DNA from 3 places in the Endozoicomonas sp. genome. Region 2 is predicted to be linked to each of the others. Evidence: predicted binding sites of a transcription regulator. Region 2 holds the regulator's gene; each other region holds the start of a gene.
What was found. The regulator LexA, encoded in region 2, represses DNA repair genes until DNA is damaged. The targets are predictions, from matches to a motif close to TACTGTNTANNTANACAGTA.
Positions count from the first base shown of each region.

Region 1 (11,020 bases), 850 kb from region 2:
GCCTGTTTAATAACAGGCTTCATGAGATCACTTTCAAGGATGCTATGACTGAAGAACCAGTCTACAGACTGAACAGGAACAGCCGTGTGCCATTTATAAGTATCTCTGGTCAATATTCTGACGCTGGTAGCTTCTTTTTTATGAACAACATGATCTAGCACTTCTTTAAGAAATCCACATGGCATTTCTGGGTCTGAAGGCGGTTTAACTGGTCGAAAAAAAAACTGTGCTATAGGATTTGAGAACTCTGATGGAAAGAAAATGTCTCCATAGCCCTGGCATGGACCTAAACGCGAAAATCGCTCAACCGTCCTATATTTTGGCAATGATATGCCATTGGCAAATACAATATTCCCTTCTGAGTCAGCAATAATTATTCTTGTTCGGGGGTCAGATTTTATTGGATGATCAATCAATTTAGAACCATCTATATCAATTCTGAGAAAGTGAATAAAACCGTCATCGGTAGAAGACTTAATCAAAAAACTGGTTTCAAACTCAAAATCATCAACCTGCTCTGTATTCACGTACCAGCCAAAATTGTTACCTTCCTGTTCAATAACTGAAGAATAAAATGACTCGGGTATGTAGTAATGATTATTTTCATCACTACCAATAAACTGATCACCATTTCTCTGCCAATAAACTGAAGAGACCTTACTTAATCCACCCTCTTCAATATTATTAAAGTTAATAAAAGCGACCGCTTTAACTAGAAAAACATCACCAAACAACGATGTAACTTTTGGTGAAAAATCTTCCAACGAATTGTTATCAAAAGATAAGGCAAAAGCCTTCCCCGAAAGAATAACATTGTTAATATTTCCATTGATTAGAGAGGCATAATGTAAAGTTTGGTTAAGATGCCTGAGGCCAATTTCTGCTGAAGCAGCGCGAAAAGAAAAATATAAAAAAACAAATGTAACAAAGCAGTAAAAAACCAAGGCTGGAAACAAATTAAACAGTGTAATTTTCTGCCTGATAGAGGTTGACATAAGTTTTACTTATCTCTTTATAGTCATACTAGATACCAGAAACATCACCATGCTCGGGCATGGCCAATAAAACATGTCAACTTATTATATCTCTTATGTTACCCAGCAGAGTAATACTAATTAAGGTAGGGAAACTATATTCTTAATTATTATACATCTCCTAATCATCAGTATTAACTGGGGGAAAAAGGCTAACTGCATCGAGTGAAGGTAGATTCTCTCCTCCATATGCACAATCTTGGTCACGCATGTTAAGCATAAGCTGCCTATTATGGTCTCTCAGACCCAAGTCTTTAACAAAGACTTCAGGAAAGACGCGAAAAGGCTCACTGCCTTTACTATAACCTGAGAATGTCAGCCTATTATCAGGCCCCCTTCCCCGATAACCTACGTAGCCTCTCACGCCAATGTTTTCACCTTTGACAACAACAATATCCCCCGTATTAGAGCCCATTACACCACTAAGAATAAAGCTGATAACTTTCGCTGTTGCACTTCTAGCAACCTCCCCCTCTAACTGTTCAGGTAGATAAGCCTTCCCAAAGCTTCTACTCAGATAGCCACCAAATTTCCTGAATGATAGACAAACATAATATCCAGAATCTGCATGTGGAATATGGGCATATATTCGAGTTGGTAAAACTGCTTGAGCATCCCGAAGAACATCACGAAAAACACGAAATAGAAGCATTATCCTAGACGTTTTTTTGAGGGACAGCCTCATCGACAGATATGCCTCACCCTCTCGATTTCCAGAGCTTTGCCATGAACCACAATCTTCAGGCAGGTGGGTCATCATTTTCTCAAGGAAAGATACCCTAAAATCTGGAACTCTCTTTATTCTCCCTACCGTTAATTGCTGATATATTCCCTCAAACTCTGATAAAAACCCATCAAATAACCTCCGCTCAAAAGCAGATACTTTTTGTGCATAGGTAATGTTATAACTAAAATGATAAGGAGGAGCACTTAATGATCTTTCACCATTCAATGTAACTAAAGACCACTGAAACGTTTCCACATCCCGAATAAGATATGGAGGATTCATCTGATGGTTAACAAGTATAACTGTTGGATCTTTAAGAGATAGAACACATTTATTATACGAATCGTCTCCTCTAAATTCCTCAACAACAATCCTTTCTGGCCTATCAGAGGAATCCAACCATAAAAATTTTTGTGCTCGGACCTCCTTATCATTTCCACACCCAAGGCTAACCAATAAAAAGTCAATTTTTTGCCCAACAATTTCACCCAATGCTTTCATTATCACAGGAACAGTTTTATAATTTTTTCCATTTATAGCCTTATATATACTCTGAGTGACCAACTCCTTCTTAAAAACCTTGATATCATCTTGACCGAATCCCCAACCATGTTCTGGCAATTTACCGGACTCGAATAAAGCCTGATAAAAGCTATCTTTAACACCTCGTTGAGAATAAACAGAAACTTCTCTACAGGTGATATTTTTTAGGATAGCTGATACTTCTGCCTCACTATAACAACCACTCTTACTCAATCCTATTGTAACACCTCTATAGGCTCCCTCTACCAACCTTTTCTCCTGAAGATTATCTTTCTCGTCCGATTTTATTTTCCCTAAATGCTTATAGACGACTCGTAGACAAACATGTAGAAATCTGACTTTTGATGTTTGATCCAAAGAAGCAAAACCCACTGAATGATTTTCTGTAAGTTTACCCCCGCATATAAAATTATTAAAACCATCGGACAACTTTTCTATGAATGAGTCACAATTTCGACCTTCAATAAGGTCTATGGATAAATCTTTTTCCATAAAAGAAAAGAAACACGACTCAACCCATTTCACAAGCTCATTATCTGAAGCCAGCCAACCCAGAAGCGTATCCAAAATTACTTTTTGCCGCTCTACCTGATCCTTCATTTTTGTGTCAAATACTCCCTCCTCTTCGAATACAGAGTAGTCTGCCTCCTTTGGATGGAATAGTCTGAAAATCATAACGGGTATAAAAAAAAGACCAAACTCAAACACAGTGGATAATTTATGATTAAAGTCTTCTCTACGCTTAAACCAAGCTTTGGTTAAAAACTTATTTCCTGGAAAAACGCAGTCATTAACACTACTATTGGCAGGTGTTTGATCGATAAGAGTAAACCACCCATCCCTGACAACAAAATTTTCAGGATTTCCATCAATATTTAGCTTAATAACCCTTTTAAATCCTGGCACTTCCAGCAGCCTATTGATATCTCTTACTAGATACATAACCAATAACTCAAGACTCAAGATATTTAAAACAGTCATAGCTGAAACCATAGGGTTTGTAATCATAGTCCCAAACTTTTCCTGCTCTGAGAATCGAGTCTGAATCAATGCATAGCGATATTTATTCATTTTATCCTGAATCTCTTCTGCTAGTGCTTCAGCTTTATGATTCCCACCTCCATTATCACTTTCTGAGTTAGCATGTACTCTTCCACTGCGTTGAGTACTATTCATTCCAACAACGAATCCCAAGCTTCGGCAGCACTTGAAGTTTTGGTTCAATAGACCAGCTATATTCTCAATGTATTTATTTAGCGTACCGGTTGCAGCCGTTGTGACATCTGCTATGTTAGCTTCTAACAGATCCAGAGAGGCCATTCCAATCTTAACAACCAGGCTCGGAAACTCCATGAAGTCACAGGTATTCACTCCTATCCCAGCACCTCGATGATCTCCACCCATTGCATTATTTTCGGGATTCTCTGGATTCATATTCATAGCTATAGCTTTAGCCTGATCGCAGACATATTGTAAATCAGGATATGAACCTATGGAGCTTTTATTCCGAAGAGGTTCTCTACTTAAGTCTATTAAGTCAGAATCTTTAACGGGTATATCACTCATTAAAGGGATTTGAATTTCAATAAATTTCGGATATTCCTCCCCCCAATTGAGCTTCATTATTTCTGATCGATAGAAATCTTTTGGATTTTTACGACTCGTTGCCAATCGATCGCCTCTACCCGTTTTTTCCTGATCCACTGGCGGATGATCACGAAATTTAACCAGTATAGTGACGTCACAGCTTGAATTGGCTACCCGCTCTTTCAAGGCAGAAAATAAATCCGGATTATTGAAGGTTTCATGTTCCAATTGGTAAGTTGAAGGCATAATGGCTTTAGGCTCAATCTCTTTTTTAGCCTCCCCAGATATTAATGTTCCCCCTAATTCCCACTCCTTAAGTATTTGGGCATCAAGTGGGTTCTCTGGTACTAACTGAGGTTGAGGAGTCTTCATTATTACTGGAACGCACCGTTTTATTGATAGGATGAGCCCATCACCACCATCTATATTAAACTTCATCTCAAAAACAGTGTCTTCCTCCCCCCCTTCTTTAACAACCACTTCTTTCAGTGTTTTCAGTATAGGGTGACGTCTATCTGCAAAGTAATATCCACTAGAAGGATCAGCATATGTGTTGAATTCTTCTAGTAATTTTAATAAACAGGCATGATTTCTTAAGTAGTCGGTCGTTTTACGGCACTCCAAAACTAGACTACCCTCTTCCATAGTTTCTTTTGGTGCAGAAAGTATTCTTGATAGTTTTTCAAATGTTGAATTTGATCTTGCCTCTTCTAGCCGAACCTTTAAATCATCAAGTGATAAAAGCCCCACTGAATCAGATGGTACTTCATCAACAAGGAATGATTCCCGATCAGCCACATAGCATTCACTTTGTAACTCAAACTCTCTCTTCAGAAGTGCTGCTGTGGGTAATACTTTTATTGATTCCACAAGCGATTCAGCTTTAGCGAGCCCTCGTCCCTGCTCTCTCAAGCTGGCAGTATTTGTTCCATTACCAAATGGCAATAACGCAGGTACTCCCGCTCCTGATAACTTAGAGTATCTTGGAGACCTCATACTACGAGCTTGACGGATATCCTGAAATTCATCCGCAACAGAGCCAGCGGTTTCTGGCCGCCCCCCTCCTAAAAAATGAGTTCGCTCTTTCTCGTAGGGTCGGACACTATGCTCTCCCCTCAATGAAACGAACGAAGATCTCAGTCCTGTTTCCTGTCTCCAGTCAGAGCTGGGTAGGAATGTTGGTTTAACACACGGCTTAACCTTATGCACGCCACTTTCAGAAGAGAAATTTCCCTCGTCAGAGTACTGGCTACCAGCCTCTACAGCCTTCCCCCCTTGAGCTTGAGAAGTTCCTTGGCTCGTGTTTATAAATGACTTATGGCCTGCTCCTTCCACCCTTAATACCCTGTAGTTTCGATTTTATTCAGGTAATAAACCGCCTATCATTATAAACTCTATTTCTAGCCATCAATCTATTTAAAAATACTTTAACAATTTACTATTAGCTCATTACGATTCATTGATTTGTAGAATATGTAGAATTAGGGCTATTCTAAATTTGTCATGCGATCAGTTAACCACAACAAATTTATACTCCCTGAACATCGAAGGCCATTTTAATTCCATAAATATATTGCTTAACTCAGAGTGACTGTATTTACGCCCAAGCAAGGTAATAGTCACATTGGATGCATACTATTTTATATGGAGTAGAAATGTCCTGAACACAACAAATTCGTTCGAGTGTTCAGGAGATATGAAGTAGTGTAATTACTAATAATAATTTTTATTCAGAGTAGTCAAAACCAAAGTGCAGATAGGCATTTTTAGTCAACACCCGCCCTCTTGGTGTCCTCATAATATAACCCTGTTGAATCAAATAAGGCTCTAAAACATCTTCTATCGTATCCCTCTCTTCACTGATAGCAGCTGCCAGACTATCTACACCAACCGGGCCTCCATCAAACTTTTCAATCATAGCCAGCAACAGGCGACGATCCATATGATCAAAGCCACTGGCATCAACATCCAGCATATTCAAGGCTGCATCAGCAAGCGTACGGGTTACGGTACCATCGCCTTTTACTTCCGCATAATCTCTGACTCGCCTCAGAAGTCGGTTCGCTATACGGGGAGTACCTCTTGAACGGCGCGCAACTTCATTGGCCGCCTCCATATCCATCTGAACACCAAGAATGCCTGCCGAACGGAGAACGATTGAACTCAGGTCGGCGACACTGTAGAACTCCAGACGCTGCACAATACCGAAGCGATCCCTTAAAGGTGATGTCAACAGACCGGCGCGCGTAGTCGCCCCTACCAGGGTAAAGGGTGGAAGATCGAGTTTGATCGATCGTGCAGCAGGCCCTTCTCCAATCATGATGTCCAGCTGGTAATCTTCCATCGCAGGATAGAGCACTTCTTCAACAGCCGGGCTTAGGCGGTGGATTTCATCAATAAACAGAATGTCGTTGGGCTCAAGGTTTGTAAGGAGGGCAGCAAGGTCTCCGGCCTTCTCAATAACTGGCCCGGAAGTCGAACGGATATTGCTGCCCATTTCATTGGCAAGAATATGGGACAGCGTTGTCTTTCCCAACCCCGGCGGGCCAAATATCAACGTATGATCCAAAGCATCACCACGCTTTCGGGCCGCTTGGATAAATATCTCCATCTGCTCCCTGACTTTTGGCTGCCCTGCATACTCACTCAACCTCACGGGTCGAATAGCCCGATCCTGAGCCTCTTCATTCGGGCGCTCATTGGCCGAAATCAAGCGATCCGCTTCAATCATAATGTTTCCCAAAAATCACTTTAATCCAGACTAACACTTCCAGACTCCATTGACATAAGGTTCCTTTCTCAACTCAAGCCACTGGGTTTGGAACATGATGTCAACAGAACCTAATACTTAGTGCAAATGGAAATCCACGGTTTACCGAGCTTGCCGGTTATTTTGTCTAAGACTAGAATCCAAAAGCTGTCCGCAGTATGCGGTAAACCTTCAACCTGGCAGAGTAGTAATGTCATCGTCCGTATCTTCCACCGGATTGGGTTATTCGATCCTTGCATCACTGATGTTTGGTCTTATACCCTGGTATGTCCAGTGGCTTAACCCATTAGACGGCTCCCTTCTGTTCTGGAACCGTATCCTCTTTTCATCGGTCACTGCTCTAGTGTCACTGCTACTGCTTAGAAAGTTTCAACTGTTCCAACAGCTACTGAAACAACCAGAAAACATGCTTTGGCTTGCCGCTGGTACAATACTGGTCGGTTTTCAATGGTGGCTGTTTGTCTGGGCTCCAATCAATGACCTGACCACAGAGCTTTCCCTGGGTTATTTTCTACTGCCACTCACCCTGGTTCTAACCGGCCGTATTGCTTATGGTGAGAAATTAAGACCTTTACAGCTGGCAGGAACTGCCCTGGCTGCCACAGGCGTCGCTCATGAGATCTATCAGTTTGGGAGTCTTTCATGGGTTCCTGTTGCTATTGCTGCAGGTTATCCTCTCTACTTTCTCATACGAAGAAAAGTGAAAGTAAACTCTCTGGCCTGCTTTATGTTTGAGAACCTTTTACTGCTGCCATTTGCCATCTTTGCAATCGCAACCGATGAAAGTTTCTTCCAGGCACTTTCTGCCAACAGTGATCTCTACTATCTATTACCGGGGCTGGGTGTTCTCTGCACACTGGCTATGCTGATCTATGTCGCTGCGTCCAAAGCATTGCCTGTCAGTCTATTTGGTTTGCTGAGCTACCTGGAACCTGCCATTATCTTTATGGTAGCCATCTTCATTCTGAAGGAACCGTTACCATCATCACAGTGGGTCACCTACGGCTTCATTTGGCTGGCAACAGCCATTATCTGCATTGATTCCATTAGAATCGTCCGCAAACCAGCTGTTGCCTGAGAAGCCCTTAAATCATACTTCGTAACGCCTGTCTGATGAGTTCTTCACTGGACAGGCCTTCGACTTTAATCCGACCAATCACCTTACTGGCTTCCTGAGGCTTATAGCCCAGTGCAACCAGAGCACTGACTGCTTCCTGCTCAGTATCAGCTGCCTGCTTTTCGATAGCTTGGCCCAATGGAGTTCCCGTTAATCCATCAAGTTGTGCACCTGAACAATCCCATTTTGACAGCTTATCTTTTAACTCCACGATCAGGCGTTCTGCTGTTTTCTTTCCAACCCCGGGTAACTTCACCAGAGTGGAACTGTCACCGTCATGAACACATCGAACAAAGTCAGACGCTTCTATGCCGGAAAGCAATGTTAAGCCCAGTTTCGGACCAACCCCATTCACTTTGATCAGGGTACGAAAAAGCTCTCTCTCACGAGAGTCACTGAAACCATAAAGTAGCTGGGCATCTTCTCTAACAACAAAATGCGTATAAAGCGTTGCTTCAACACCAATCTCTGGCAGGCGGTAAAACACCGACATTGGCGCTTCAACTTCATAGCCCACTCCTCCTGCTTCAATGAGAAGATATGGCGCTTTTTTTTCCAGCAAAATACCGCGAAGTCTGCCTATCATATCCAGTATCCTAACGACTTAATAACCGACGATTTCTTCTACCCGTCGCACCCGCCATACGAACCAGGCTTGCACGCGTGTGAGAGTGGCACAATGCCACCGCCAAAGCATCTGCAGCGTCTGCCTGAGGTGTTTTATCCAGTTTCAGGATTGACGTAATCATGTGCTGCACCTGGGACTTTTCTGCAGACCCTTTGCCCACCACAGCCTGCTTCACCTGTCGTGCCGAATATTCTGAAACTTCAAGGCCATGATTGACAGCAGCAACAATCGCAGCTCCACGAGCCTGCCCAAGCTTCAGGGCAGAGTCAGCATTACGCGCCATAAACACCTGCTCAATACCGACAGATTGTGGACTGTACATTTCAATAACGGTATTGATTCCCTGGAAAATCTGGGCAAGTCGTTCTGGCAGCGGCCCATCCTGAATTCGGATACAGCCAGACGCCACGTATTTACATTGGGAGCCAATTTCCTCAATGATTCCATACCCGGTAATCCTGGACCCGGGGTCAATCCCCAACAATATGGCCATTCCATTTCTGTTCCAAACGTATCGTTAAAAAGAATACTGTATATACATACACGTTTCCAGCATTACAATTTTGAAACACGGCATTACCAAAATACGCTACGAAAGAACACTGTTGAGGCTTACTCTTGAACGTGAGTTTTAGGGAGTCAGCTTGCCAGATGAATAATCAAGTGAAAACATTACTGACCATTGCCAGTGTTACAGTGGTGCTTTTTCTAATCACCCTGGCCTTCAACCTGTGAGTTGACAACTGAACACCGCGCAATACCTGAGCCCCCCGGAAAAAATTCCTGCTTTTTCACACACCTACTTATAAAAAAACCCGGAAAAATCCGGGTTTTCAGTTAAAACAATATAAACCTACACTCAGGCCAGCTGCTCCATGATTTCTGCTGGAATGTCTGCATTAGTGTAGACATTCTGAACGTCATCCAGATCTTCCAGACGATCAACCAATTTCATGATTTTCTCAGCACCACCCAGATCAAGCTCTGTCTGTGTAGAAGCAATCATGGCAACTTCACCACCCGCTGGAGTGAGCCCTGCCGCTTCCAGAGCATCCTTAACGGCCATGAATTCAGTCCACTCTGTCAGTACTTCTGCGGAACCATCATCATTCGTGACCACATCTTCAGCACCGGCTTCCAGAGCGGCATCCATAAGCTGCTCTTCATCAACACCTTCTTCAAAGAAGATCTGACCTTTGCGCTCAAACAGATAAGCTACGGAGCCATCGGTTCCCAGGTTACCGCCATGCTTGGAAAAGGCATGACGAACTTCCGCCACAGTACGGTTGCGGTTATCCGTCAGACACTCAACCAGAACCGCAATACCACCAGCACCGTAACCTTCGTAGGTGACTTCTTCCATATTGGAATCGTCTTCACCACCGGCACCACGGGCAATAGCGCGGTTAATGGTATCCCGGGTCATATTGGCAGCCAGAGCTTTATCAACGATCGCTCTCAGCTTCGGGTTATCCTCAACATTACCGCCGCCCTGCTTTGCGGCAACAGTAAGCTCACGGATGATTTTGGTAAAAATCTTGCCCCGCTTGGCGTCCTGCGCGGCCTTACGGTGTTTAATGTTGGCCCATTTACTATGACCTGCCATAGAAACCTCTATTAAAAACGCTTGGCTGGCAATCGCTCGACAAAGCGACTGCCATGATTAATCAGTGACTGGTTGCAGATGCCGGATCGCGACGAATGCGCAGATTCAGATCACGGAGCTGCTGACTTTCCACTTCACCGGGAGCCTGGGTCAGCAAACAGGAAGCTGACTGGGTTTTCGGGAAAGCAATCACTTCACGAATGTTCGTAGTACCACACAGCAGCATTACCAGACGGTCCAGACCGAAAGCCAGACCACCGTGAGGAGGCGCACCGTACTTCAGGGCATCCAGCAGGAAGCCAAACTTCTCACGCTGCTCTTCTTCCTGAATATCCAGTACACGGAATACCGCCTGCTGCATTTCCTGGCGGTGAATACGAACAGAACCACCACCCACTTCATAGCCATTCAAGACCATATCATAAGCGCGGGACAACGCCTGAGATGGATTCGCTTCCAGTTCTTCCGGGGAGCAGGTTGGCGCCGTGAATGGGTGATGCAGGGCTGTCAGGCCACCATTATCCGTCTCTTCAAACATTGGGAAGTCAACGACCCACAGTGGCGCCCAGTCGCAAGTGTAAAGATTCAGATCTTCACCTACCTTACAACGCAACGCACCCAGCGCTTCATTTACAATCGTTTCTTTATCAGCACCAAAGAAGACGATATCGCCATTGGCCGCACCAATACGGGACATGATGTTCATGGTGACATCATCTCCCAGGAACTTGATGATTGGAGACTGAAGACCTTCAACGCCTTTCTCCAGTTCATTCACCTTGATCCAGGCCAGGCCTTTCGCACCATAAATGCTGACAAACTTGGTGTAGTCGTCAATCTGCTTACGGCTCAGCTCAGCCCCACCGGTCACCTTCAGGGCGGCAACACGACCTTTAGGATCTTCTGCTGGCCCTTTGAACACCTTAAAGTCAACGCCAGCCATCAGGTCAGCCACATCCACCAGCTCCAGAGGAATACGCAGATCAGGCTTGTCTGAACCGAAACGGC
Region 1 is NZ_OZ239981.1:759,759-770,778, reverse strand. It holds gene ACOCLE_RS03410 (AgrD family cyclic lactone autoinducer peptide) at 451-573, shown strand; gene ACOCLE_RS03405 (hypothetical protein) at 1,156-4,836, opposite strand; gene ruvB (Holliday junction branch migration DNA helicase RuvB) at 5,618-6,622, opposite strand; gene rarD (EamA family transporter RarD) at 6,852-7,739, shown strand; gene ruvA (Holliday junction branch migration protein RuvA) at 7,747-8,364, opposite strand; gene ruvC (crossover junction endodeoxyribonuclease RuvC) at 8,375-8,899, opposite strand; gene ACOCLE_RS03380 (YebC/PmpR family DNA-binding transcriptional regulator) at 9,266-10,012, opposite strand; gene aspS (aspartate--tRNA ligase) at 10,074-11,020, opposite strand, start outside.
Region 1: ruvC (crossover junction endodeoxyribonuclease RuvC) is a predicted target of LexA. The motif match lies at 8,934-8,953, and genes of this name have one in related genera.

Region 2 (11,020 bases):
CGTGAATGGCATTGCTCTGGGTGGTGGCTTTGAGATCTGTCTGTGTGCGGATTACCGGGTTCTTTCCACCGAAGCGAAGGTTGGCTTGCCGGAAGTGAAACTGGGTATCTATCCGGGCTGGGGCGGCACCGTCAGGCTGCCGAGGGTGATTGGTGCGGATAACGCCGTTGAGTGGATTGCCAGTGGTAAAGAGTATCGCCCTGATGCTGCCTTGAAAGTAGGTGCTGTTGATGCGGTGGTTGCTCCTGAGAAATTGAAAGAGTCTGCTGTAGCCCTGGTGCGTCGCTGCATGAATGGTGAACTGGATTATCAGGCCAGAAAGCATGAGAAAAAAGGCAAGCTAAAACTGCCACCGGTTGAAGCGATGATGGTTTTTGAAACCACGTCTGCCGTCGTAAAACAGCAGGCCGGTCCCCATATGCTGGCACCAATAGCATCGGTCAAGGCGATTCAGAAGCACGCTTTCATGGAGCGTGATAAGGCTCTTGAAGCGGAAGCCAAAGGATTTATCAAACTGGCCAAGTCTTCAGTGTGTGATGCCCTGGTTGGCCTGTTTCTGAACGATCAGCAACTTAAGAAAAAGGCCAAAGAGTCTGCCAGTATTGCTGCTGAAACCAACAAAGCGGCAGTGCTGGGTGCGGGTATTATGGGGGGGGGTATTGCCTATCAGTCAGCCTTGAAAGGCACGCCTATTCTGATGAAGGACATCAATCAGGATGGACTGGATCTGGGCCTTGCAGAAGCCACCAAACTGCTCTCCAAACGGGTTTCCCGGGGGCGGATGGATGCTGGCAAGATGGGAAGTGTGCTGAATAATATTGTGCCTACTTTGTCCTACGGTGACTTTGAAGGCGTTGATGTTGTTGTTGAAGCCGTTGTTGAAAACCCAAAGGTCAAGAAAGCCGTACTTGCAGACGTGGAAAGCCAGGTTTCAGAGAAGGCTGTTCTGACTTCCAATACTTCCACCATTTCGATTACTGAACTGGCCAGCGACCTGAAGCGTCCGGAACAGTTCTGTGGTATGCACTTCTTTAACCCTGTTCATGCCATGCCATTGGTTGAGGTTATTCGTGGCGAGAAGACCAGCGAAGCAACCGTAGCAACGGTCGTTGAGTATGCCCGTAAGATGGGTAAAACACCGGTGGTGGTTAATGACTGTCCTGGGTTTATGGTCAATCGTGTACTGTTCCCATACTTTGGTGGTTTCTCAGCCCTGCTTCGTGATGGTGCTGACTTCCAGCAGGTGGATAAAATCATGGAACGTTTCGGCTGGCCTATGGGGCCTGCCTATCTTCTGGATGTGGTGGGTATTGATACCGGTATCCATGCCGAGGGCGTCATGTCTGAAGGTTATCCGGATCGCATGAAACGTGATTTCAAAACCGCTCTTGATGTGATGTTTGAAAACAAGCGCTTTGGTCAGAAAAACGGGGCCGGTTTCTATCAGTACGAACAGGATAAAAAAGGCAAGCCGAAGAAGGTGGTTGATGAGGCTGTCTATGGCTTGCTGGATGAGGTTTGTGCGGAGCAAAAATCCTTTGATGATGAGGAAATCATTGCCCGCATGATGGTGCCACTGTGCATGGAAACCGTTCGTACGCTTGAAGATGGTATTGTTGATTCTGTCGCTGAAGCGGATATGGCACTGATTATGGGTATTGGCTTCCCTCTCTTCCGCGGTGGTGCCCTGAAGTATATTGACAGTCTGGGTGTGGCGGCGTTTGTCGAGCTTGCAGATAAGTATGCTCATATCAGCCCACTGTATGCACCTACTGACAAGCTCCGGGAAATGGCTCGTGAAGGCAAGACCTTCTACGGTTGATGGCTCTCTGAGTAACTGCGTGAGTCTTAAGTTATTGAACCATTTTCAGGGAATATAAAAGAGAGAATATCATGAGCCTGAATCCAAGAGATGCGGTAATTGTTGATTATGGACGTACCCCAATGGGGCGCTCCAAGGGTGGAATGTACCGTAATGTGCGTGCTGACACCCTGTCCGCCGAGTTGATCACCGGTGTACTGAATCGAAATCCTGAAGTGAACCCGGCTGAGGTGGAAGATGTCATCTGGGGTTGTGTAAATCAGACCCTAGAACAGGGTTGGAACATTGCCCGAATGGCGTCGCTGATGACACCGATTCCTCATACCTCCAGTGCCCAGACGGTCAGCCGTCTGTGTGGATCCTCCATGAGTGCCTTGCAGACAGCCGTTCAGGCCATACAGACCAATAATGGTGATGTCTTTGTCATCGGTGGTGTAGAGCACATGGGACATGTGGGCATGATGCACGGTGTTGATCCGAACCCAAGGCTGTCCAAGTACGGAGCCAAGGCGGCCGGTATGATGGGGCTGACCGCAGAAATGCTGGGTACCATGCACGGTATCAGTCGTCAGGCTCAGGATGAGTTTGGAGCCCGTTCCCATCAGCGCGCCTGGGCGGCAACCGAAGCGGGTCATTTTAAAGATGAAATTATTCCCATGCAGGGGCATGACGCTGATGGCAATCTTTGTCTGTTCACGCAGGATGAAACCATCCGTCCTGAAACGACGGTAGAGGCTCTCTCGCAGCTTAAACCTGCATTTAACCCAAAGGGCACTGTGACTGCAGGAACGTCCTCACAGATTACCGATGGCGCTTCCTGCATGATCGTTATGTCTGCCCAGCGTGCTAAAGACTTGGGTTTGCAGCCAATGGCGGTGGTCAGGGCAATGGCTGTTGCCGGCGTTGACCCTTCCATCATGGGTTATGGTCCGGTTCCAAGCAGTAAGAAGGCACTTAAGCGCGTAGGGCTGACTATTGATGATATTGATCATGTAGAGCTCAATGAGGCTTTTGCAGCTCAGGCACTGCCTGTCCTGAAAGACCTTAAGTTGCTGGATAAGATGGACGAAAAGGTTAATCTGAATGGTGGGGCAATTGCTCTTGGTCACCCCTTTGGATGCTCAGGAGCGCGAATTTCAGGAACACTTCTGAATGTTATGAAACAAAATGGTGGAACAGTGGGGCTGGCCACGATGTGTGTGGGCCTTGGTCAAGGCATAACCACTATTTTTGAAAGGGTTTGATCATCGTTTTAACGTGTCTGTTATAATCACTCTCTACAGCCAGTAGCCCGGTTCTTCCCGGGCTTTTTTGTCAGAGCGTTTTATTAGTTCGCTGATGGTTTGAGCAATCGAAAATGTTGGTTTCAGGTTTGTATTATCCCGTTGGTTTTCAATTGGGAGGTGTGATTCTGAATCATTATGGTTGAGTTATCAGGTAAAACCGTGTTAAGCGTTTAAGGGTTTCAGCCGTTACTGATTACCATGAAAATATCATGGTTCGCATCGATAGAGTATTGCGAAAATCAGGCAGTGTATTTTGTTACGGGTGTTTGAGTATTGATTTGCCTGAATGAAAATGTGACCAGAATATTCGAGTCGAATAGTGGCTTTAAAGTGCAAGAAATAAGGCTTTGCGCTGGATCATACAGGAAAATAACCCACTCCTTTACAGGAAAGAGGTTGATGGTTTTCCTTGACCGATTATTGACTTCGCCTTATATATTGAAGCAATTTCTATCCCGGCTTTTCTTGTTCTGGCGATAAAGCTCTATTTCAGCAGGTCTGATTATTCAGTATGATGGGCGATTTATCTGCTCACAGATCTGACCAGCCAGAACATTGGAACAGATGACAGGACGTGTAAGGCAGCATGGGTAAATCGCTAGTTATTGTGGAGTCGCCAGCCAAGGCGAAAACCATCAACAAATATTTGGGCAAAGACTTTGTTGTCAAATCCAGTGTGGGTCATATCCGGGATTTGCCAACAGCAGGTGGGCCGAAGAAAGCCGTGGATACAAAGGCCAGGGCCAAGGCCGCTGCTGAGTCCAAAAAGCTCTCACCTGAAGAGCGTGAGCGCCGTAAGAAAATCAAAGCCCGTGAGCAGTTGATCGAGCGTATGGGGATCAACCCTGATAATGGCTGGGAAGCGCATTACCAGATTCTTCCGGGAAAGGAAAAAGTCGTTGACGAACTGATCCGTCTGGCTGAAAGCGCTGACACCATCTATCTCGCAACGGATTTGGATCGTGAGGGAGAGGCTATTGCCTGGCATTTGCAGCAGGCCATCGGCGGAAGCCCAGATCGATACCGTCGGGTTGTCTTCAATGAAATTACCAAAAAAGCTATCCAGTCTGCGTTTGAATCTCCTGGGCAGTTGAATCAGGATCGAGTCGATGCTCAGCAGGCACGCCGATTCCTGGACCGTGTCGTTGGTTATATGGTATCCCCGCTTCTCTGGGCAAAGATTGCCCGCGGGCTCTCTGCAGGGCGTGTCCAATCCGTTGCTGTTAAGCTGGTGGTCGAACGTGAACGGGAAATTCGAAGCTTTATTCCAGAAGAGTACTGGGAAGTCTATGCAGATCTCCTGGCAAAAGGGAGTGATGCTGTTCGCTTTCAGGTAGTTAAGGAAAATGGTGTCAATTTCAGGCCGACGAGCAAGGCCGAAACCGATAAAGCTCTGACCCAACTACAGCAGGGCCAATACTCCCTGACCAGTCGTGAAGATAAGCCAACTCAGAGCAAGCCTTCTGCGCCCTTTATCACATCCACACTGCAGCAGGCGGCAAGCACACGCCTTGGGTTCAGTGTAAAGAAAACCATGATGTTGGCTCAGCGTCTGTATGAAGCAGGTTATATCACCTACATGAGAACCGACTCCACCAATCTGAGTCAGGATGCTTTAGAAAGTGCTCGTTCATTTATTACCAAACAGTATGGTGATCAATACTGCCCGGAGCAGCCGAATATCTACAGCAGTAAGGCTGGTGCTCAGGAAGCTCACGAGGCAATTAGACCGTCCAGTGTCACGTTAAAACCCGATGGCCTTTCTGGAATGGAGCGGGATGCAGAGCGCCTGTACGATTTGATCTGGCGTCAGTTCGTTGCCTGTCAGATGACACCTGCCGAGTATCTCAGTACTTCTCTGGTTGTCGATGTTAAAGGCTATCAACTCAAGGCCAGGGGACGGACATTGAAGTTTGATGGTTATACCCGAGTGCAAAAGCCTCTGGCCAGAAAAGGTGAAGATGTGATTCTGCCAGATCTTCAGAAAGGCGTAGTTCTGAAGCTTGAAAAACTGGACCCCAAGCAGCTATTTACCCGTCCACCCGCTCGTTTCAGTGAAGCTGCTCTGGTAAAGGAGCTGGAGAAACAGGGGATTGGCCGACCATCAACCTATGCATCGATTATCTCTACGATCCAGGATCGTGGATACGTTTCAGTGAAGAATCGCCGTTTTTATGCCGAAAAAATGGGCGATATTGTGACTGATCGTCTGAATGAGTCCTTTAATGAACTCATGGATTTTCACTTCACAGCAAGAATGGAAGAGAAACTGGATGATATTGCTGAAGGTGAAAAAAACTGGAAGCAGGTTCTTGATGATTTTTATACGGACTTTACTCTTCAGTTGACACAGGCTGAACAGAGTGAAGGGGGGATGCGTTCAAATGAACCCTCCCTGACGGACATTGAGTGTCCGACCTGCAGCCGCCCAATGATGATCCGCACGGCATCTACCGGGGTGTTTCTTGGGTGTTCTGGTTATTCGTTGCCACCGAAGGAACGCTGCAAAACGACGATTAACCTGGTTCCTGGCGAAGAGGTGGAAGACGCAGATGATGAATATGCGGAGGTTAACGCCCTGAGAGCCATGCGTCGTTGCCCCAAGTGTTCTACCGCTATGGAAAGCTACCTGATTGATGAGCATAGGAAGTTGCATGTCTGCGGTAATAACCCTGATTGTTCTGGGTTTGAAGTGGAGAAGGGGAGTTACAAGCTAAAAGGATATGATGGTCCCGTACTTGAATGTGATAAGTGCGGTAGTGAAATGCAGTTGAAAACGGGGCGTTTTGGTAAGTATTTTGGCTGTACTAACAGTGAATGTAAGAATACCAGAAAGTTACTCAAAAGTGGTGAGCCAGCTCCACCCAAAATGGAGCCAGTACCCATGCCTGAGTTAAAGTGTGTCAAAGTTGATGATCATTATGTGCTCAGGGATGGGGCTTCCGGGTTATTCCTTGCGGCCAGTCAATTTCCCAAGAACAGAGAAACCCGTGCTCCTCTGGTTGCTGAATTATTGCCGCATCAGGCAATGATTGACCCTAAGTATGGTTATCTGATGGATGCTCCCCGGCAGGATCCTGACGGGAACCCAGCAATTATTCGATACAGTCGTAAGACTAAGCAGCAGTATGTTATGTCAGAGCTGGATGGTAAGGCAACTGGTTGGAGTGCTACCTATGATGAGGGTAGCTGGAATGAAAAGCAGACTAAAAAGCGCCAGTCCAGTTAGGTCTATCTCACACTCTTGGTTCATGAAACAGGGCTATTAAGCCCTGTTGTATTATGGCTGTTATTAATTTTTGGCCCGGCAGCGCTAAGTTGTGCCTGGATGATTGATGGAGTTGGTTATGACAAACAATTGGCAGGGATATACCAATAAAATGCTCTTTCACTCCCGATTGTTGCTGGATGCCTGGGAGGAAGCAGATGATCTTGCCAAGCCCGCATTCCGTGAGGCCTGCCTGAATGCCATGGTTCAGGCTTATCGGTCGTTAATTGCTGAAATTATGACGAATTACCGTTTGCCGGTAAACCAGCTTCCCTCATTGGATGAGGCTATGAATAGTGTCCACTATAAGGGTGAGGTTTCTTCTGAGCTACAGTATATTGAGCGTCTTGAGCAGCAAGACTCATGGTTGTCAGCGTTGTTAAAGAACCATCTGGAATGCTCGATGCCTATTCAGCGGAAGAGTCTTGATTGCAATGAAATTCCTCTATTCAGTATCAATAGTGTTCGGCTTGATCAGATGGAGGGTTTTCTTTCCGTGCTTGATTCTCTAAAAGAGCTGGTAACCTATAGTCGAAACTTCAGCCTCGAGTGGTAAGCAGTCTGCAGATGAGTTCTTTACTGTATATTACTGTCCAGATTTAGATCTCTCCTGTTGTCTTGAAAGCGGCCAAAGCCTCATGCACAATGCTTTATCGCTAACCATTAAATTCTGGTGTCACTAATTATGTCAGCGTCATTTCTTGAAATTGTTGAATTACCTTCCGGCGAAATTGTATTGCGTCGTAGCGATGAAGAAAACGCTGAGCCATTGGTGACTATGTCATTTTCTCAGGAATTGCTTGACTTTCTCCAGGGTGAACAGGTTGAGGTTGCAAGAGCTATGCTGGATGCCTGCATAGCTGAAGTAGGGAGAAAAACTGAATCTGAGGCTGAAGAATATATTCCGGAAAATCGTGTTCTGCATTGATTTGTTGGAATCAATCCTATCCCCTGTTTCTGATGGCTAGGCCTTGGCACCTACCTGAACGTGCAGCAGACTCTAATTCAGACAGTGCTCTGCTATCCATTTGGTTAATCCAGCTTACTACTGTATGACTGGTTCCTGCGGCAAGGGCTTTTCGGGTGAGCTTAAGCGGATCAGATTGTGCTGAGGGATTGAGGACCTGTAGGCGATGTCTACTGATACCAGAAGCCTTTAGCCAGTTTATAGTGTTTTTAGCTTGTTCGCTTGACAGTATCAAAGTGAGCCAGCGCTGATCCTGGTCATTGGCGAGTTCACTGAGAACTGACTTCAAAAAACGTCCAGACTGCCAAGGTGGTCCTGAGATGATGAGTTCATCAATAAAGCTGGCAGGTTCATTGTCATGAATAGCGTCGTTGCTGCTCTGATTTAATGATGCGGTGAGTGCTTGCATGTCAGGTCCTCTACAACAGGAATCGTCAGGGACAGGCTTTTTCAGTTCCTGATGACCCCTACGCTCAGCCCTTCGATAGCAAAAGTATCAAGACTGAGATCGACTTCGATTGTTTTGAATTCTTCATTTTCCGGGTGGAGGTAAACTCTGTTTTTAATTTGTTCAAAACGCTTAACGGTGACCTCATCATCAATTCTGGCAACCACAATCTGTCCATTGGAAGCTGTTGATGTTTTGTGGACTGCGAGTAGGTCGCCGTCAAGAATGCCGATGTCCTTCATGCTCATCCCTTTTACACGTAGCATGAAGTCAGCTTTTGGAGAAAAGAATTCAGGGTTTATGGATAAGTGATCTTCGATGTGCTCCTGGGCAAGAATGGGGCTTCCTGCAGCAACCTGTCCTACAATAGGAAGGCCAGCGTATTCTGTGCCAGGTATTCGTATGCCTCTTGATGCTCCAGGGGTGATTTCTATCGCACCTTTACGAGCAAGTGCTCTAAGGTGCTCTTCGGCGGCATTGGGAGACCTGAAACCGAATGTCTGCGCAATTTCCGCTCGGGTTGGAGGGAAGCCGGTTTCTTCGATATGAGACCTGATCAGTTCTAGGATCTCAGTCTGGCGCTTAGTCAATTTATACATATCTGAATCTGTGTTTTTATACAGTACATGTAATTATATACAGTATTTTGTTGGCTGCAACTACCAGAACTTATTAATCAGACTTGATGTTTTAGTTTGCTAACGTTAGTTTTAAACAAATGTTTACAATGGAGGTTACACAGGCATGTCACAGTCAGCGACAGTAGACAGGATTCTGGACGCTGCAGAGAAGTTATTTGCTGAGCATGGGTTTGCAGAGACCTCCCTGCGTTCAATTACTAGCAAGGCAGGTGTTAACCTTGCTGCTGTTAATTATCACTTTGGTTCTAAAAAAGCTCTGATTCAGGCTGTTTTTTCCCGTTTTTTAGATCCTTTTGTCAGCAAGCTTTCCAAAGCGCTTGTTAAATATCAGGATAATAACGATGCCATTGACCTGGAAGAGATACTTCATTTGCTGGTAGATCAGATTATGGTTGTTGAGCCTAGAAGCCCAGAGGATCTTTCTGTCTGTATGAGGCTGATTGGGTTGGCCTACACCCAGGGGCAGGGGCATTTGAAGAAATATTTACGGGAGGTATACGGGGATGTGTTCCAAGCCTACCTCCAATTGCTGGTAAAAGCATGCCCTAACTTGCCAATGGGGGATTTGTTCTGGAGAGTTTATTTTATTCTCGGATCTGCAGTTTTTACCCTGTCAGGAGCAAATGCTCTGCGGGCAATTGCTGAAAGTGATTACGGGGTTAACTATGAGCTGGAAGAAATCATGAGGAAAATGGTTCCTTTCATGGCTGCAGGTCTTAGAGCTCATACCTGAAAGGCCGTTTCTACAAGAAAGAGTTTTAAACCGATGCTTCTTACCGTTCATATTTCCAGTCAGGAGATGGTGCTTCACGAGAAGAGTGGCAAGAGTCACACATACTCTGTTTCAACGGCCAGCAAAGGCACTGGCCAACAGGAGGGAAGTTGGCAAACACCTCTTGGACTGCATGTAATCCGAGCTAAAATTGGTGCTGGTCTGCCGGTTAATTCAGTATTTATTGGGCGCCGCTTTACGGGTGAGATTTATTCACCGCAACTTCGAAAGCAGTATCCTGGAAGAAAGGACTGGATATTAACCAGGATTTTATGGCTCAGTGGCCTTGAGCCCGGATATAACCGGCTTGGAAATGTTGATACCATGCGTCGCTACATATATATCCACGGTTCACCAGATACTGCAGTGATGGGAGAGCCTGGCTCTCGGGGGTGTATCAGAATGCATGGGGCAGATATTATTGATCTGTTTGACCGTATAGATGTTGGTACCAGGATCAATATACAGCTTAGCTGATGCATATTTTTTGTTTTCAGAGGATATATTTGTGCAATCTGGCTTGAACCGTGGTGTGCTTTTGGTAGACCTAAAGGGGCTTCAGCTTACTGCCGAAGAAAGCCAGCTGCTTTCCTTGCCCAGTGTTGCGGGTATTGTCCTTTTTTCCAGAAACTATCAGTGTCGGGAACAGTTAATTGCACTGGTCAGCGCGATTCGAGACGTTCGGCAAGATCTTTTAATTTGTGTTGATCAGGAAGGTGGGCGCGTTCAACGCTTCAAGGAAGGGTTTACCCGTCTACCTCCTGCACAGGCATACGGCTCATTTGCACCGGATCAGCAGTATCATATGGCTTATGAGTCAGGCTGGCTGATGGCGTGTGAGTTACTGGCCTGTGGGGTAGATCTTTGCCTTGGGCCTGTATTGGATATTGATCATGGCAAAACGTCTATTGTTGGGGATCGCGCTTTTGGGCGTTCGGCTGAGCAGGTGATTCATCTGGCCTCATTATGGGTTGATGGAGTTCATGAAGCGGGGATGTCAGTGGTTATTAAACACTTTCCAGGCCATGGAAATGTAGAGGCTGATTCTCATGTGACTCTTCCCTTGGATAGTCGCACTCTTGATGAAATCTCGCAGTCTGACATGGAACCATTTCAGGTCATGATTCAAAAGGGAGTTGAGGCATTAATGCCAGCCCATATCCTGTTTCCCGCTATTGACGAGCGTCCGGTTGGTTATTCACCAGAATGGCTGAAAGGCGTGTTAAGAAACCAGCTCGCATTTGAAGGGGTTATTATCAGTGATTGCTTGTCGATGGAAGGAGCAGCGAAAACTGGCAGTTACCCTGCTAGAGCCAGAGCCGCTTTGGATGCTGGCTGTGATCTTCTGATTATCTGTAATCGTCAGGGTGTTCGGGATGTTCTTGATGAAGTAGACGACTCTTGTTTGCAAGCTGCTGGCCCAGATAAACTAATGCCGGAGTCATACACTGATTGGGACTCTCTTGAAAACTCTGAGCGCTACCAGCAAGTACGTACAATGTTGAACAAGGCTTTTGGAACAGACTGATTTTTCCATGCCTTAATCAATACCCAGTAGATATCATTACCAAGTAATTTCAGTAACTTTCTCTCAAAATTGACGTACTGGTTTATAGTTATTTATCCCGTGCGCCTTCAGTCCTTTCTTCCAGTCCTTATTTTCACATTTTGGTTAAGCGTTGTGGTGTAACCATGGACTTTTCATACCTTACAACCGTTAACATTCCTGACTGGCTTATGCAGGCTGTGATTGCTGTTTTTCTGACAGCGTTTATCCGGTATCTTGCTGGCAAGATATTCGGCAAGCTCATGACTA
Region 2 is NZ_OZ239981.1:1,611,541-1,622,560, forward strand. It holds gene fadB (fatty acid oxidation complex subunit alpha FadB) at 1-1,822, shown strand, start outside; gene fadA (acetyl-CoA C-acyltransferase FadA) at 1,894-3,066, shown strand; gene topA (type I DNA topoisomerase) at 3,695-6,337, shown strand; gene ACOCLE_RS06980 (DUF6586 family protein) at 6,456-6,932, shown strand; gene ACOCLE_RS06985 (hypothetical protein) at 7,062-7,304, shown strand; gene ACOCLE_RS06990 (hypothetical protein) at 7,321-7,752, opposite strand; gene lexA (transcriptional repressor LexA) at 7,794-8,390, opposite strand; gene ACOCLE_RS07000 (TetR/AcrR family transcriptional regulator) at 8,536-9,165, shown strand; gene ACOCLE_RS07005 (L,D-transpeptidase family protein) at 9,199-9,681, shown strand; gene nagZ (beta-N-acetylhexosaminidase) at 9,713-10,732, shown strand; gene ACOCLE_RS07015 (mechanosensitive ion channel family protein) at 10,897-11,020, shown strand, end outside.

Region 3 (11,020 bases), 1.0 Mb from region 2:
TACAGCTTCGCATTGAGACGATATACGACCAAATCCTTCAAAGGGCTCTCACGAAGGAAACCGCTTATATGGAAAAACAACGACAGGTGCTTGGACGTAAGAAGGTCAGGAATACCAAGGCCTACAACCTGTTCAAAAGGCTTATTGAGTTTAAGGTTGAAACGTTGCGCTTCATGTCGGACTTTTCAATTCCCTTCGATAACAATGGCAGTGAACGTGATGCCAGGATGGCCAAACTTAAGCAGAAGATCTCAGGCTGCTTCAGAAGCGAAGACGGAGGTACCATGTTTACCCGAATCCGAAGCTATTTATCATCTGCTAAAAAGCAGGGGTTGAACATATTTCAGGCGCTTCTTAAAGCGGTTCGAAATTACAACAATACGCCTTTGCTGGGTGCTGAATAGTTACCTTTTTTCATCTAATCCATTTTGGTTATTGCTGCCTGCTTTAGTTGGTATTATCGTACGTGTTTGTAATGTTGTGATGCAGTTCACAAAAAAATGATGAGTTCAATTGATTATCAGAAAGCGGTTATCTGGAGTTTGTCGCAATTCAGTCAGCAGAAAAGAGCTGCTGACTTTTTTGACTCTCTTAGAACCGGTCTGTGTGTTTATTCTCCCGGGGCGCAGAGCCTTTATGGTAAGTATGATGTGTATTGGGGGACTTCTCAGCGGGAAAAGCTGGTAGTGATGCCCGATTTTGAGCAGCATTTGTGGATGATACAACGTCTGGATCTCTCCGCTGCCCGGCAAACTGGTATTTATCTGGTGCCAGGAGAAGCCATTGGGCGGGAAGGGTTTTATCTGTCGGTTCGTGACAGTAACAAGAAACGGCTTCTTTTACCGGCCAAAAGCGGTTTCAGACAAATTACCCGATTGTTTGAGAAAAAATTTGGTCAGCCTTATTGTCCGATTGTCACCCGGGGCGATTTAAGGGAGTTTCGTCAGAGTCATCCGTATCTGCATCTTCATCATGTTGATATCACACGAATCCCAATCGTCAGTGACCTGACGAAGCGAGATGTGCTGGATATGTCCAGACAGAAGCTCTCAACGTTATTAAATTGAGAATAAAAGCCTTATTGGTAGTTGACGGCATTCGGAAAATAGGGATAATACGCCACCACTGGCTCGGCGCAACATTGGTTGCTGTAAGAGTGAGTTAACGGGGTATAGCGCAGTCTGGTAGCGCGCCTGCTTTGGGAGCAGGATGTCGGGAGTTCGAATCTCTCTACCCCGACCAAAATTAGAAAAGCCCATACTTTCGAGTATGGGCTTTTTTGATGTTTACCGATTTCTCACATCAGATTAATCCGACTTACTGCAGGTTATCTGATTGTCGAAGCAGGCGCCTTTTTTGCTGGTGCATTGACTCAATACTTTTCCTCTGGCTTCTGCTTCGGTTGCCGCATGGGAAAACAGGCCTCCTGCACGGATATCGTTCAGGTAGCAGCCCCACTGCATATTGCTGTTACCGGTATCGTCGATGCCTTCTAGCGCGATGACTCTTCTCTCCAGGTATCTTACCTTTTTGCTCAGTTGTTGAATTTCTTTCCGAAGCATTCCAATTTCGCTCTGGGTATCATAAGCGAAGGTGGTCGATGTAAACAGAATCAGGAGAAAAGCAATGAATGCGTTCATGGTGCTGTCCACTGTAATTGCTCTTCTGGACACTATAGCTTTGATCTCTGTATATTCCGTAGCCAGGTTGCGGTAATCAACGCTGTGAAAAGTATTTGGATTTGTTAAAGTATTAACCGTTCCGGTGTGGCGGCGTTTTAAGAAGTATCGCTGATCATGTTGTCCGGAACACTTTTTATTCATAAGTGATTATGAGTTTCGGGGTATAGCGCAGTCTGGTAGCGCGCCTGCTTTGGGAGCAGGATGTCGGGAGTTCGAATCTCTCTACCCCGACCAGATTGATTTTATAAGCCAGCACCATGCTGGCTTTTTTTTATGTACATGGGTCTACTGTACGCAGGCAATGCTGTAGCAATTGCCAGTATATGAGGGAAGTGTACTGTACACTGGTAATGCAGAATCAGCTCTCTGGTAGTGACTTAACTCCAGAAATAATATTTCAAACCATCATCTGCTCTATCAAAGTAACTTCCTCATTCGTCAATAGTGTTTGCAGACAATGCAGATCCTGCTGCATATGTTCAGTATCACTGGTTCCTGTTAAGACAATCATTCCCATTTTTAATGCTGCCTGGAAAATGACTTGTGGTCCGGTTAGTCCTGTTCTGGTCATAATGGCTTGAAACTCAGGCTTTTCAAACATTGGGGTATTGGCAGTCAGCAAAGAGAAGCCCTGGTAATGGATGTCATGCCGGTGGCAGAGTTCGCGTATATTTGCATCCCACCCGGTTCTGGCAAAACATCGATTTTGTACCAGCATGGGTTTGATGGCTGCATGGTGACTCAGGTATTCAAGCTGATCATGGTTTACATTACTGATACCGAGAAGTTTGATATGGCCAGATCGGTAGAAATTTTCCATTGCTTCCCAGACTTCAAAATCACGGTCACTAAGTCCATGGGACTGAGATGGACCATGCAGTAGATGAGCATCAAGATAATCCGTTTTTAAGTGCTCCAGTGATGAAAGAAAGGACTGCTCTACCTGTTCTTTGGTATCCACTTTGGGGTTGTATGGCAGACGGTTATCCTGACCTTCAGCGTAAGTGAATTTAGTCTGCAGATAGAGGTCTTCACGGCTAGTTCCACTGGTTTGATAGAAGTTCTGTAACGCTTCCCCAACCCCTTCTTCATAGTAATGTTTACGCTGGTTAGCGGTATCAATGGCTGTGAAACCGTTATTCAGGGCTTTCAACGTCAGCTCAGATGTCGCCTGTTCTTTCCAGGCCGTGCCATAGATAAAACGGGGAACTCTGGTGTCGTGAAGATTAAATGGATTAGTGTCAGGCTGTTCGCTCATCTCCTTGTCTCCCTTTGATATTATTGAGCACGTTTCGCTCTGTTGAGATTTACTTTAGTGTAGAGCAGGGCTCATGACATAATGTCGGCATGGGCAGAAAACTTTCCAAAAGACTTTTTTCGAGAGATGCTTACAAGAAACGTTGTTTATGAGGTTTTTTTGAAAAACAGGTCTTTGATTAATGAGCATGTTCACGACAGAGCTTTTTAAAAGCAAACCTTACCGGTTAGGTCTCACCCTGTCAGGCGGTGGTGCAAAATGCATGGCCCAGATTGGGCTATTGCAGTATCTGAAAGAGCAGGGAATTGAGCCAGATATTATTTCCGGTGCCAGCGGGGGGGCTATGGTGGGCGCTCTGCACAGTGCCGGGTATGCACCGGAAGAGATTCTGGACTTTTTTGTCTCTACCCGAATGTTTAGTTTTCGAAACCTTTCTTTTAATGCGCTCGGTTTGATTGACTCCGCCAAGATTGCAAAAAACTTTCAGACTTATTTCCCGGAGGACAGCTTCGAGTCATTGAAAAAGCCTCTGTATGTGGTTGCTACTGATTTGAACAGAGCCCGGCAAACAGTATTTAACAGCGGTCCATTGATTAATGCTTTGACCGCGTCGTCTGCTTATCCAGGCATGTTCACACCAGTTAAGTGGCAGGGGACTGTCTATGCCGATGGTGGGATTATCAATAACTATCCTTCTGATCTGATTCATGACCAGTGTCGTCACCATATCGGGATGTACCTTGCCCCTATCATGTCAAAACCCAGTGAACATTTTGCTAACACGTTTGATGTGCTGGATCGGGTTTTTCAGATTTACAGCTCTGCCAGGCAGTTCTCAAATATAAATTTGCCAGAGGTTTCGTTGGCTCCGGAAGGTATTGAGGAGTGTAGCGCTTTTATGGTGAAGCCTGATCAGCTCAAGTCTATTTATGAAATGGGGTATAACTCCAGCAGAAAATACTTTGAAAGCGAAGGTGTTGAATGGCTGAAAACCATGAAAGGAGGGGCTCTCAAACGATCTTCCTGGTTTAAATTGCCGATAGGCTCTGATACTCAGTAAGTACAAAGTGGTCTGTCATGCCACTCATATAGTCCAGAATCAGTCTTGCCCGATAATACCACTCAAGATCGTTTTCTTCAGCGGGTGTGTGCTTTTTCTGGCTCATTTGATGCACTGCCCGCAAATAGGCTGCTTTATACTTCCGAGACAAGCGGTGGTTCAGTCGATGCTCGATAAAGTGTTCACCATCCAGATTTTCGAGGTTTGAGAATGCGGTTCTGGGGAGTTCCAGAATTGGACGATAGATATCGAGTAATCCCATCAGGGCTGCATAGCCCCGAAGCTCTGGTGTTTCTTTCTCCTGACTGCTGAATACATGGCGTATGGCGACGGTTTTCAGTGTCTTAAGCGCCAGATGCTGGTCAGAACCTCCGTCAATTAATGGTTCATCCAGTGTTCCGTTAAACACTTCTGTATGCTTTTGCAGATATCGGTTGGCGGCATAACCGACCAGATCCCTGACCAGGTGTGAGCGTAAATGGCGAATAAAGTTCTGGGGGTTATCTTTGGCAACGTTTTCAGCAGTGTTAATAATATCTGGCAAATAACGGCTCTTTTCATTACTGAATTCTTTCCATACCTCTTTAAGCCAGAAGCTCAATCCTCTGAATGAAAGGATCCCCTTGTCGATTGCATCCTCCAGGTCGGCAATGCAGTAGGAAATGTCGTCCGCAGCTTCCATGATATAGACCAGAGGGTGGCGACAGTTGGCCTCCATATCAAGGTGCTTCCAGATATCCTGAATAAGGCGACGCTCCGAGTAATAAAACCCTGGTTTCTTTTGGCGGTAGTTGAATCCGGGATTCCTGTCCTGATATGGGGATCTGGTGTATTTGATGGTGGCTGCCAGTTGTGACCAGGTCAGATTGAGTGCCTGTAGGCTATGAATGATACGCAGCCCCTGGGCATTGCCTTCAAATACGGACAAATCCGGTAACAATATCTTGTTAAAAAGTTCTGAGTGCCCGGTTTGATTATTCATGGCTGTTTGTCTTTCCATCGCTTTGCGATGGCACGCTGCGCCATTTTCCTGAATCCAGCGACTGAAAGCGGCTTCACCAAAATGCCCGAAGGGGGGGTTGCCCACATCGTGCAGAAGACAGGACATTTCAACCAGGTTGGTAAAGGCCGTTTCGATACCTTCCAGACCGAGTTTTCCCAGCTCATCATTTTTTTTTAACTGATCAAGGATGGTCTTTGCCAGGTAGCGCCCTGTCTGCTGGACTTCCAGTGAGTGGGTAAGCCGACTGCGGACTGCAGCATTAGTCTCAAGTGGATAGACCTGAGTCTTCTGCTGAAGTCTGCGAACCGCAGCCGACTGAATGATGCACCCCCGGTTACTCTCAGTCTCCGTGATCAGGTCTCTGGGCTGTTCATTCACTCTTGGGTCAGGGCGATCACAGGTTAGTTTTTTGAGGTAATCCAGAGATGCCATAAGCTTGGTAACCAGCGGATAGATTAGTGTTCAGGTTACCATATCTTTCGGCTGCTCGGTGAGTCGCATGATTTGCCGCATTAAATAAATCAGGGACCACCTGCCTTCGTGAAACGGGTGGTTCTGTGCACAAATAAATACTTTTCTCAGCCTATATATACTTTTTGAACTCTGCCTTCACCTTATCCCAGAATGATGCTTGAAGGTTTCGGTTACAATACTCAAGAAGTGTGGGTCTAATGGTTTCAATGCCCTGCACATCGAAAGCGGTATCTTCAGGTTTCCCGGCTTTACTGTAGGCCGTGGCCCAGCCAATGGCGTAAGGTTGGTAGTCTTCCTGAAGGTCAAGGTAGTCTGCACAGGTCCACTCAGTAATGGGTTTTGTGGGCTTTGTGCTGTTAGTTGGGGTTTTGCTCTTGTCAGAGTTTGCAGCAACGGCTGTCAGGGATACTGTAGTCAGAACTATAGCCAGACCTAGAGCTTTCATTTCCATCGTGATCACCCTTTAACGGTTGTAAGCCTGAAAAATTCTAGTTCAATAAAAACGTTCCGCCAGAGAGATTAACGAAAGCTATAATTGGTCAGTTTGTTTATATTCAAGAGTAACTAAGGGCGAATAAGAAACATAACGGCGCCAGTGTATAAAGGGCGTAAGGGTAGTTGGTCAACAGGTTTATATCGATTGCTAAAGAATTAGGTTTACCTCTTTATATATTTTTTGAATATTGACACAGAGTTTGGAGTATAGCCCGTGGTACATAGGTTAATAGGGTTATTGACCACTGTAATGTTTTTCCTGATAGTGCCTTTTGTTTCGTTGATTGCAGAGGATAATGATTCAAACTCCTCAACAGATTTCTATGTTCCGGAGGGGTATGTCGGCGTGGTGAGACATGGAGGGGAGTTTTATAATGAAATATACGAAACAGGCCTCTACTCACTTTCTCCTTCTGAGGAAGGTTTTGTTATTAACATGACTCCACATCAGGAACATGTATCTGATATTGCCTGCATCACTGTAGATGGGGAATTTATTGCTTTCCCTAAAATAATCATTCACTTTCAAACCAGTGAGGAGTTTGCCCTCAGTCTGGTTACACACTATGGAGTTAACTTTCAGGTTCCATTGATTCGTCTTCCTGTGAGGCAGGGAGTCAGTGATTTTTGCTCGGTAATGACTGCTGAGGAAGTATACCTGGACAGATTTTCAATAATCCAGCATAGGTTAGCTACCTATTTAACAGACTTTCAACTAGAAAAAGAGTCTGGTCTGACTATTGATACAGTGGAAATTATTTCTCCTCTCCACTCACGCAAAGCCATTGATAATTTCATTGTTCCCAGTGAAATGCCTTATGAGATTTTTTATACGCTCGAAAGTGAAAGTGAGGCTCGCAAGCGGCTTTGCGCTCTTGATAACCAGTGCTCTGGACAAAAGAGTAACCTTTATTTAACGGAGTCTCAAAATAAGCAGGATAGCTATGTTTTACCCCTGAGTATTCGAGAGACCAAAGCACCCGTTGCTATCACTGAGAAAGTGCTGTGTGATAAGGATTCAGCTGAGACTTTATTGCTATTTCAAAACCAAAAAATACCCTGGCACTTGAAAGCACAGAAGCCTACAGGTTGCTGGAATTATCGTCATGGCAGGTTATACCTTACCTGGTAAACAGGCATTACATATTCTGAGCCTGAACTGCAGGAGTTTCAGTGCCAGCCGGAAACCCTGCTATCTATCTAAGTGGGTGAGAGCAACACTCATCTGGTGAGACTAAAAATAGAAGGCAGTCCTCGCTAATTGGTAAATTATGCTGTATAAAAAAACAGTATTTTAATCATTGTGAACCGGATTGTTTCTGAATGCGGTTATTTATCGCCGAAAAGCCCAGCCTCGGGCGTGCCATTGCCGATGTTTTAAAAAAGCCCCTGAAAAAGCAGGAGGGCTATATTGAATCTGCTTCCGGAGATGTGGTGACCTGGTGTATTGGTCATCTGTTGGAGCAGGAGGAGCCTGATGCTTATGACCCTGCTTACAAAGCATGGAAGCTTGAACACCTTCCTATCGTTCCACTGCAATGGAAGTTACGGCCTAGAAAGGGGGGGCGCTCACAGCTGTCCGTGATCAGTAAGCTGCTGAAACGGGCTGACATTATTATCAATGCGGGTGACCCTGATCGCGAAGGTCAGCTGCTGGTGGATGAAGTATTAGACTTTCTAAAGCTGTCTGCCCAGCGTAAAAGAGATGTTCGTCGTTTATTAATCAGTGACCTGAACCCTTCTGCGGTTTCACAGGCGCTAGGGCGGATGCGATCCAATCAGGAGTTTGTACCGCTGGCTGTTTCCGCGCTGGCCCGTTCCCGGGCAGACTGGCTATATGGAATTAACCTGACCCGCGCCTGCACGTTGCTGGGTCGGAAGGTTGGCTTTAATGGCCTGCTTTCTATCGGACGGGTTCAGACACCGATTCTTGGTCTTGTTGCTCGACGTGATGCTGAAATCGAGGACTTTCAGCCCAAGCCTTACTTTGAAGTGTTTGCCACAATGGTGACTGCTAAAGAAGAGGTCTTCAAAGCCAGATGGATTCCCAGTGAAGCCTGTCAGAACTGGATGGATGAAGAGGGGCGAGTTCTGGACCGACGCCTTGCCCAGAATGTGGTTGATCGGATTTCTGGCAAGCAGGGGACTGTGAAGCGTATAGAGGATAAGCGTGGGAAAGAGGCACCTCCCTTGCCTTACTCTTTGTCTGCTTTGCAGATTGATGCCGCCCGGCAGCTTCGAATGGATGCAAAGAAGGTGCTTGATAGTTGTCAGCGGCTTTATGAGCAGAAACTGATTACTTACCCACGTTCAGACTGCCGCTATCTGCCGGAAGAGCATTTCTCTCAGGCCCCTGAAGTGTTGGCCACTATCCGTCATAATGTGTTCTCACTGGCTAAGGCTGTAGATCAGGCACTGCCAGAAAGAAAAACCAGCGCCTGGAATGATAAAAAAGTTGGGGCTCATCACGCGATTATTCCTACATCATTGAGAACGGACCTTGAACGATTATCTGAATTGGATCAAAAGTTGTATGGATTAATTGCGAGGCAGTATGTTGCCCAGTTTTATCCTGATCATACGTTCAGAAAAAGAGTTGTTGATATTGAAATAGAAAATGGTCTTTTTCGAGCTGGAAGCCGTCAAACGGTAGAGGAAGGCTGGAAGGTTCTGATTAATTTGGGAAAAAGTCATCAGCGTTCTGTTAATGATGAAAGTAATGAAGAGAGTACTTTTTTGCCAGAGTTGGCCAAAGGGGGTGTTCTTGACTGCCCTGAAGCCGAGCTTAAGGAAAAAATGACCCAGCCTCCCAAACCATTTAATGATGCAACACTCCTTTCTGCCATGACGGGTATAGCCCGATTTGTTCAGGATAAAGAGATTCGAAAGATTCTCCGTGAAACCGATGGGCTGGGAACAGAAGCAACTCGGGCCAGCATTATTGAGCTTTTGTTCAAGCGGCAGTTTCTGGAGCGCAAGGGCCGTAATATTCATGCATCAGCCACGGGGCGGGCATTGATCAACGCTCTGCCGGAAAAAGTGACAACTCCTGATATGACAGCGCGCTGGGAGGCTTCTCTAAATGATATCGTTGAGCGGAAGGGCAGTTATAGGGCGTTTATGGGAGAGCTTGATCAGGAGTTAAGAGCGTTGCTGGTACAAACCATGAATGATGGATTGCCTTCTGTTGCCAGTTTACCTTCACCTTCCAGCCAGCCGTTTAAAAGGAAAAGTCGAGGAAAGGGGAGTCGTCGTAAGAAGCGAAGCTCTGCTTAAGCACCCGTTATAATCACTGGGTGCCTTCCTACAAAACGGTATTGTTCATAATAGGGGTTAGTAAAAGAGCTTGATGAAAAGCTGAGTAGTATATTCTTCTGAATTTCCTCGGTAGTTCATACCAAATCCCCAGTTCGTATCAACCTGGTACTCTGCCCCTGCTAAAAAGAACCCATTGTTCTGGGCCGAATCCTGATCAAAGTATTGCTGGGTATAGCCAGTATTTAGCCAGAGGCCTCTTTCAAGGTGATATCGGGCATTGATAGAGGCTGAATAAGCTGTAACTTCACCTTTCATGGTGGTTGTATCAATCGACAACCCACTTCTCAGGCGGCCATAGGTAAGTGAGGGAACAAAGTGAAGCTTTGCCGTAGGTCTTAACAGTAGGCTAGCACCAGCAAAATAAGAGCTATCATTTATGCCAATATTGCTGGCTATTTCATTTTTGTCGATACGCCCATGTGAGTAGCCTCCTGTCAAAATCAAGGGTGTTGATGGAATATGATAAGCACCATTTATGAACCAGGTAGTGCCATCAATTTTCTGGACTCCTTTGTTATGGCTGTTGTAACCAAATCCTGTGTTGAATGAGGAGTAGTTATAGCTTTCGCTTGAGTTAGCAAAAAAAGCAATAGCTGATAGTAGAAGTGTTACCCAGAGGCGTAAGATATTTTTTTGATTCATTTTCATTATTTACGTTGTATTTTTGGTAGATCGAATTTGGTTGTGAAAAATTATTATTTCGTATTTCAATGATCGTAAAAAAAACAAAAAGTTCATTTTGTTTTATTGCTCTCTCCTGTTTTTCATGTTGATGTATATTACTTCAGGTTATTCCTCTTTTGTTGGTAATGATAATAGAAAATTAATCCGGCTAAAGATGGTTTTTATTTACACTTTTTTTGTGGGTTTTTTTAATATTTTTATATTGGTTTGTAATATGAATGTACGGTGAAACTATAGTGGTTGTTTTTTGATGATATAATTGACTTTGCTTTTTTATCTGTTTGATTGTTAATTGGTTTTTGATCGTTTTTTAAAAGTGTTTTTGTTCTGGCAGATTATTGCGAATATTAATTTTATTTGATTACCGGGTTTGCTTTTTTAAAAAATTAATTGGATGGGTTGTCTTTTTTATATTGGAGGTGAACATATGCAAATCAAAAATAATTGGTAACTATTCAGCACCCTTCATATAAATCTGGAATTTTCTGATTTTTCGACCATCATCTTATACTCAATTTTTCTAACAAATCTCCAGTATGGAACCAGACTTCCCAGCTACTCCGTTTACCGAAGCTCTCCTTAAAGAGAATGAAGAGCTTCGGACCGAGAATGCGCTTTTACGGGAACGTTGCAGCGAACTGGAAGAAAGGGTTAATAAAAACAGTCAAAACAGTAGTAAGCCACCATCGTCAGATGGTTATCAAAAGCCCAGTAAAAAAGGGAGTGATAAAGGTGATACATCTTCCAAAGAAGCCCCCTGCTCCTCACAGGAAACACCGAACCCCAAAAGCCTTAGACCATCTTCAGGCAATAAACCAGGTGGCCAGAAAGGTCATCAAGGCTCTTGTTTGAGACGTGTCGCCTTACCCGATTATGTCAGGCATCTGAAGGTTGAAAAATGTTGCTGTTGCCAGTCTTCGCTTATCGATATTAAACCCACCAAATACATTGAGCGACAGGTTTTTGATCCAGGTAGACCCGGAGAATTTGAAGTTACCGCGTACTGGGCAGACGTTAAAGTATGTCCTTGTGGTAAACGGAACACC
Region 3 is NZ_OZ239981.1:2,657,215-2,668,234, reverse strand. It holds gene tnpC (IS66 family transposase) at 1-404, shown strand, start outside; gene ACOCLE_RS11985 (hypothetical protein) at 501-1,067, shown strand; tRNA gene ACOCLE_RS11980 (tRNA-Pro) at 1,166-1,242, shown strand; gene ACOCLE_RS11975 (hypothetical protein) at 1,308-1,640, opposite strand; tRNA gene ACOCLE_RS11970 (tRNA-Pro) at 1,840-1,916, shown strand; gene ACOCLE_RS11965 (aldo/keto reductase family protein) at 2,080-2,940, opposite strand; gene ACOCLE_RS11960 (patatin-like phospholipase family protein) at 3,122-4,000, shown strand; gene dgt (dGTPase) at 3,969-5,435, opposite strand; gene hdeA (acid-activated periplasmic chaperone HdeA) at 5,587-5,928, opposite strand; gene ACOCLE_RS11945 (hypothetical protein) at 6,223-7,104, shown strand; gene ACOCLE_RS11940 (DNA topoisomerase III) at 7,296-9,248, shown strand; gene ACOCLE_RS11935 (autotransporter outer membrane beta-barrel domain-containing protein) at 9,306-9,938, opposite strand; gene tnpC (IS66 family transposase) at 10,511-11,020, shown strand, end outside.
Region 3: ACOCLE_RS11940 (DNA topoisomerase III) is a predicted target of LexA. The motif match lies at 7,245-7,264, and genes of this name have one in related genera.